3 regions of the Devosia sp. CAU 1758 genome follow, and region 1 is predicted to be linked to each of the others. Evidence: predicted binding sites of a transcription regulator. Region 1 holds the regulator's gene; each other region holds the start of a gene.
What was found. The regulator PhoB, encoded in region 1, activates phosphate uptake and scavenging genes when phosphate is short. The targets are predictions, from matches to a motif close to TGTCATNNANCTGTCAT.

Region 1 (2,266 bases):
GCGGGAACAGCTTATCCCACTCATGTACTCCGGCGGAGCAGGTGAGTGGGAATGCACGGCGTTATGGAAGCCGATCAGGGAAGTGTTGCGGCATGCCGTCCGGATGATAGAAGCCGGTGATGTGTTCCACAGTCCACCGCAGGCACTGTCCGGCCCAATCGACGGCAGGCTGCACGCCCTGCCTTTGTGCCCAATGGAGCCGCCCGGCCTGACGCGTGGGGAGGCAGGCGGCGACGAGGGAGACCGTGCAGGCGGGGTGGTCATATGCAGCAACGAACAGGGTCATGCGGCGGCGCTGTTCTGCGGGGGCCCATCGTGGCTCGCCCAAGTCGAGCCATGTCCACACGCTATAGGTCAGATCCCAGAGGCGGGTGCCGGGGGCAGCGGTGTCGAAATCGATCATGGCGGCGGGCAGGCCATCGGTGAAGACGGAATTGGCCGGGGTCCAGTCGTTGTGGCAGAGGATTTCGGCGCCGGCCGCGACCACCGGGAGAAAATCGAGGGTGGCATCGTGGTAGCGGCGCAGCAGTCGCGCCCCGGCCGCCAGTTGATCGTCGGTGAAATGGTCTTCGCCAACCGGGACGTGGCCGGGCAGGAAGGTCAGGATTTCGCGGCCCCGCTCATCGTGTCCAAGGAACTGCGGGGCGGCAGCGAAGCCCTTTTCGGCCAGATGGCCGAAGAGGGCGTGTTGCAGATTCAGGTCGCGCGCCGTAGCGCGGCGGACGGTGTCGCCGATGCGGACGACGTTGTTGACCTGACCACCCTGCAACGGGATTTCGTTTTCTGGCATCATCGGCTCCCTCGGCGCTACAATAGTGCAGGACGAGGGCCGGGCAAGGTCAAGCGTTCGCGGAAAACCTCTCGTCGAAGGCATAGCCGGCGCCCCTGACCGTGCGGATCGGGTCGGATTCCTTGCCGCGGTTGATGGCCCGGCGTAGGCGGCCGATGTGGACGTCGACGGTGCGTTCGTCGACATAGACGTCATTGCCCCAGACGCCGTCGAGGAGCTGTTCGCGCGAATAGACGCGGCCGGGATGGCGCATGAGATATTCGAGCAGGCGATATTCGGTGGGCCCGAGATGGACGTCGCGATTGGCGCGGCGGACGCGGTGGGTGGTGCGATCGAGTTCAAGGTCGCCGACCTTGAGAGCCGTGGTCACCAGGTTGGGATTGGCGCGGCGCAGCAGGGCGTGGATGCGGGCGACCAGTTCGGGGACCGAGAAGGGTTTTACAACGTAGTCGTCGGCGCCGGTGGACAGGCCGCGCACGCGCTCTTCTTCTTCGCCGCGGGCGGTGAGCATGATGATGGGGATGCGGGCGGTTTCGTCGCGGGCGCGCAGGCGCCGGCAGAGTTCGATGCCAGAAATCTCGGGCAGCATCCAATCGAGCAGGATGAGGTCGGGCAGCTTTTCGGCAATGGCCTGCTGGGCCTCGTCGCCACTTTCGGCGGTGACCACCCGAAAACCCTCGGCTTCGAGGTTATAGCGCAGCAGGATGGCGATATCGCCTTCATCTTCGACAACGAGAATCGTCGCGGGCATGGATGTGCTCCGTCGGTCGGCGCCTGCGGCAGGGGCCGAGAGTTCAATTTTTGGCTCCACTGGAGCCTTTCATCTGCTGCGCAGACCGGTGGCTAAGCCTTGATCTGCTGGCGCTGCAGTTCCTGGACGTCGCTGGTCAGTTGCTTGCCGGTAGCGAGATAATAGGCGCGTTCGGCGATATTGGTGGCGTGGTCGCCGACGCGTTCCAGGCTCTTGGCGCAGAACAGCAGGTGAGTGCAGGTGGTGATATTGCGCGGGTCTTCGAGCATGTAGGTGAGGAGTTCGCGGAAGAGCGAGGTGTACATGGCGTCCACCTCGTCGTCGCGATTACACACATCGACAGAGGCGGCGGCCTCGCGATTGCCATAGGCGTCGAGCGCGTCCTTGACCTGCCTCAGCACCAGGGCGGTCATGTTCTTGACGCCATTGTAGAATGTGGGCTGCAGGCTGAGGCCTTCGAGCTTCAGCGACCGGCGGGCCAGTTGTTTGGCCATGTCGCCAACGCGTTCGAGATCGGAGGCCACATGGATGGCGGTGATGATGGCGCGCAGGTCACTGGCCATGGGCTGGCGGCGGGCGATCATGGAGACGGCCATTTCATCGATATTGCGCTGCATGTCGTCGATGCGCTGATCGGCAATGATGGTGAGGTCGGCCAGTTCGCGGTCGAGCTTCAGAAGGGCGCGGGTGCCGTTTTCGACGGCCAGTTCGACCTGGCCGCCCAT
Region 2 (2,266 bases), 150 kb from region 1:
TCGAAGGCCAGGTCATCGGCTGGCTGCGCGACCAGCCGTAGATAGGCCAGGGCGTCGCGGATTTCCTTGCGCTCATAAAAGCGCGGACCGCCGATGACGCGGTAATTGAGCCCCAGCGTGATGAAGCGCTCTTCAAATTCGCGCATCTGGAAGGAGGCGCGCACCAGGATTGCCATGGAGTTGAGCTCTTCGCCCTGGCGCTGATATTGCTCGATTTCCTCGCCGACGGTGCGCGCCTCTTCCTCGCTGTCATAGACCTGCGTGAACGAGATGGGCTCGCCGCCCTCGGCGATATCGGTGAACAGCGTCTTGCCTAGCCTGCCTTCGTTGAAGGCGATCAGGGTCGAGGCGGCTTTGAGGATATTGGCTGTGGAGCGGTAATTGCGCTCCAGCTTGATGACCTTGGCGCCGGGGAAATCGCTCTCGAAACGCAGGATATTATCGACCTCGGCGCCGCGCCAGCCATAGATCGACTGGTCATCGTCGCCCACCACGCAGATATTGGCCTCGCTGGCTGGCTTGCCCTGCGCCAGCAGCCGCAGCCAGAGATATTGGGCGGTATTGCTGTCCTGATATTCGTCCACCAGCATGTATTTGAAGCGACGGTGATACTCAGCCAGAACTTCGGAATTCTCGCGGAACAACCGAATGCATTCGAGCAGCAGGTCGCCAAAGTCGGCGGCGTTGAGCGTCTTCAGCCGCGCCTGATAGTCGTAATAGAGCTTGCCGCCCTTGCCATTGGCAAAATAGCCGCTATCGGCCGCCGGCACGTCCTTGGGCAGGAGGCCGCGGTTCTTCCAGGCGTCGAGCATGCCCGCGAATTGACGCGCGGGCCAGCGCTTCTCGTCAATATCCTCGGCCGCCAGCAACTGCTTGATCAGCCGGATTTGGTCGTCGGTATCGAGAATGGTAAAACTGGGCTTCAAATCGACCAGTTCGGCATGGCGGCGCAAGATGCGGGCCGAAATCGAGTGGAACGTGCCAAGCCATGGCATGCCTTCCACCGAGTCACCCGCCAGCCGTCCGATGCGATCCTTCATCTCGCGCGCGGCCTTGTTGGTGAAGGTCACCGACAGGATTTCAGATGGCCATGCCTTGCGCTGGCTGAGGATATGCGCGATGCGCGTTGTCAGTACCCGCGTCTTGCCGGTTCCGGCGCCTGCCAGCACCAGCAGCGGCCCCTCGGTCGAGAGCACGGCATCGCGCTGCTCGGGATTGAGCCCGGCCAGATAGTCCGGCGCCTGCCGGTTCAATTGACTGGTGATCGGCCCGCCTTGGGGGCGGGGCAGGGGTGCGGTGTCGGCCATATGCTCTTGACGGTTTGCCGGGCGCTTGTGTCGGGGCGGACACGCGGCCAAGCCTTGACGAATCTTATTTTGTTCTCCTGGGCAATATAGGCATCGCGGCTGCGCCTGTATAGAAGCGGGGCCTGTCACCGAAGCGTCATGACAGCGTCATCGGAGTGTTTTCCCCCGGGCCTAAGCGGGGCCGGCATCATTCCGGGGGACCCATCATGATTGTTCAAAAGCGTCTTGCTGCCCTGAGCGCAGCCCTGCTCCTTTCTACTGCCGGCGTGCAGGCCGAGCAGTATTTCAATCGCATCGCGAGCTTCGCTGTGGCGCTCAACACACCTGACGTCGAAATCGGCTCGGTCGAGAATTCCGCCGAGATCATCACCGCCACTAAAGACGGCACAATGCTTGTCTATTCAAACGCGCTGGTCGGCGGCGTCGGCCTCATCGACATCGCCGACGCCAATGCCCCCAAGGCCGGCGGTTTCATCGCGCTCGACGGCTCGCCTACCTCGGTCGCCGTCATCGGCGGCAAGATCCTCGTCACGGTCGACACGACTGAAGATTTCACCGCACCCACCGGCTATCTGTCGGTGATCGATCTGGCCTCCAAGGCCGTCGAAACCACCTGCGATCTGGGTGGACAGCCCGACGCCATTGCCAAGAACCAGGACGGTTCGCTGGTTGCCATTTCAATGGAAAACCAGCGCGACGAGGATTTCGGTGATGGCGGCCTGCCACAGCTGCCGAGTGGCAATATTACCTTTTTCGACGTCTCTGAAGGCGCTGTTGATTGCGCCACCATGCGCGTCACCGATATTTCCGGCCTGGCTGATATTGCCGGCGAAGACCCCGAGCCCGAATACACCGATTTCAACGGCGCCAACGAACTGGCCGTCACCCTGCAGGAAAACAACCACATCATCGTCATCAATGGCGAGACCGGCGAAGTCACCAGCCACTTCTCGGCCGGT
Region 3 (2,266 bases), on a different contig from region 1:
GGCTATATCCGAACCCGGATTGGCTTCGTAGTAGCCCTGCTCCTTGCCCAGGTCGTAGGCGGCATTGGTGATCGGCAGGTAGCCGGTCGCCTGGTGCCAGTCAGCCTGGACTTCAGGGCTCGACAGGTAACTGAAGAACTTGGCTACGCCTTCGTACACTGCTGGATCCTTGCCATTGAGGACCCAGAGGGTGGCGCCGCCGATGATCGAGTTCTTTGGTTCGGAGATAACGTCGTCATAATAGGGAAGTGGCGCGAAGCCGACATCGAACTCCGTGGCATTGGCAATGACACCAGCGCGCCCTGCCGAGGAGTTCATGAAGATCGCGCATTCCTGAGAGTAGAACTTCGGACCAGCATCGGCACCGCCGACAGGACCACCATACTGGAACAGGCCTTCGTCAGCCCATTTCTTGAGGTTTTCCCAGTGTTTGACCTGAACGGGACCATTGAAGGTGAATTCAGTCGCGAGGCCACCGAAACCGTTCTCGAGCGTGCCGAACGGCTGGTCGTGGATTGCCGAGAGATTTTCGGTCTGGATCCAGGTGATCCAGGCACTGCTGAGGGCACAAGGTGCTGCACCCGATTCCATGATCTGCCGACCCATGGTTTCAAGTTCGGCCCATGTCTTGGGTGGCACTTCCGGATCAAGCCCGGCCTCTTCGAACACGTCCTTGTTGTAGTACATGATCGGGGTAGATGAGTTGAACGGCATCGACAGGATGTTGCCATCGGTGTCCGAGTAATAGCCGGTGACCGGAGCGAGGAAACCACTGGGGTCCCAGGCCTCGCCATTGTCGGTCATCAGCGAGTGGACCGGGTTCACGGCGCCCTTGGCGGCCATCATGGTGCCGGTGCCCACTTCAAAGACCTGCACGATGGCTGGCTGCTCATTGGCGCGGAAGGCGGCAATGGCGGCGGTCAGCGTCTCGGGGTACGTACCCTTGTAGGTGGGAACGACGACGAATTCGTCCTGGCTCTCGTTAAAGCCGTTGGCTATGCCTTCCAGCCGCTCACCCAGTTGGGCATCCATGGCGTGCCACCAGGCGATTTCGGTCTGGGCAATTGCCGGGGTTGCCGTGAGGACGGCGGCCAGCCCCACGGACAGGCACAAAGTGTTCTTGGACATGCTCACTCCCTTGTTATTGCCCTGAGACCTCCTCGTCCCGAGCTTGGTGACATTTGACAGCATCGAATCATCCTTTGCAAACAGGAAATGTTCATATGAACATCGGGGGAAGGCGGCCGACCATATAAGCCAACCTGAGTGCGCTTCTAAATCAGCCACTTAACAGGTATGTGACAATGCGGAATCGCAGGTTCGGACTGTGAATATCTCTAATGTTGCAAGTGCTTGGTTCATGTGAACATCATGTGACACTGGCGCGTCTGCGTCGTCGGAGGAGGGTTGCGTGTATTTCATCGCCGTGCAGCTGATCGCTGCCATCGTCCTGTTGCTTTGGGCCGTGCGCATGGTCCGAACGGCGGTGGAGAGGGCCTATGCGGCCGAACTCAAGCGAACCCTGGGCCGGGCGGAGCGCAACAGGCTGGGAGCCGCGGCCATTGGCATGGCGCTGGCGTTTGCGCTGCAGAGCTCAACGGCGGTTGCCGCCCTTGCCGCAAGCTTTGCCGGCGGCGGCTTGATGTCGGTTGCGACCGGCCTTGCCCTCATGCTGGGCGCCTATCTGGGATCGGCCTTCGTCGCCAGCATTCTCTCTTTTGACCTGTCACTACTGACCGCCCCGCTGATCATCATCGGCGGATTGCTCTTCCTGCGGGGCACTGAGCGCCGAACCAAGCAGGTCGGGCGCATGATCCTCGGCGTCGCCTTCGTGCTGCTGTCGCTCGAAATGGTCTCCGAGGCGACCGCGCCCTGGCGCGACAGCGACGTCCTGGCCGCCGTAGTGACCTATCTGCGGGGCGACCTCTGGACCAGCTTTGCCGTTGCTGCGCTGATTACCTGGGCCTCTTATTCATCCGTGGCCAGTGTCCTGGTCATCATCACCTTCGGCACTGCCGGGGTCATACCCATCGAGGTCGCCGCCGCCTTCCTGCTCGGCGCCAATCTGGGCGGCACGTTGATCGCCTTCGGCATGACCCGCGGCGCCGATGTGCGCGCGCGCCGGATCGCGGCAGGCGCCCTGGCCCTGCGCGGCGGTGCGGCGCTGATTTGCCTCGTGCTGCTTCAATTCCTGCAGGTCCATCAGCTCGGTCTGCCCGGAACAGTCGGTCAGCAGGCCAGTCTTGTTCATATCCTGTTCAATATC

Region 2: the regulator PhoB is predicted to act here: its motif matches at 1,431-1,447, upstream of ACXYMS_RS04410 (esterase-like activity of phytase family protein).
Region 3: the regulator PhoB is predicted to act here: its motif matches at 1,288-1,304, upstream of ugpB (sn-glycerol-3-phosphate ABC transporter substrate-binding protein UgpB).

The regions. Positions count from the first base shown of each region.
Region 1 covers NZ_JBTLRJ010000001.1:733,037-735,302, forward strand. Annotated here, with positions in the region: gene ACXYMS_RS03690 (phosphotransferase) at 62-790, opposite strand; gene phoB (phosphate regulon transcriptional regulator PhoB) at 840-1,541, opposite strand; gene phoU (phosphate signaling complex protein PhoU) at 1,634-2,266, opposite strand, start outside.
Region 2 covers NZ_JBTLRJ010000001.1:885,486-887,751, forward strand. Annotated here, with positions in the region: gene ACXYMS_RS04405 (UvrD-helicase domain-containing protein) at 1-1,307, opposite strand, end outside; gene ACXYMS_RS04410 (esterase-like activity of phytase family protein) at 1,514-2,266, shown strand, end outside.
Region 3 covers NZ_JBTLRJ010000002.1:336,581-338,846, reverse strand. Annotated here, with positions in the region: gene ugpB (sn-glycerol-3-phosphate ABC transporter substrate-binding protein UgpB) at 1-1,128, opposite strand, end outside; gene ACXYMS_RS07635 (Na/Pi cotransporter family protein) at 1,412-2,266, shown strand, end outside.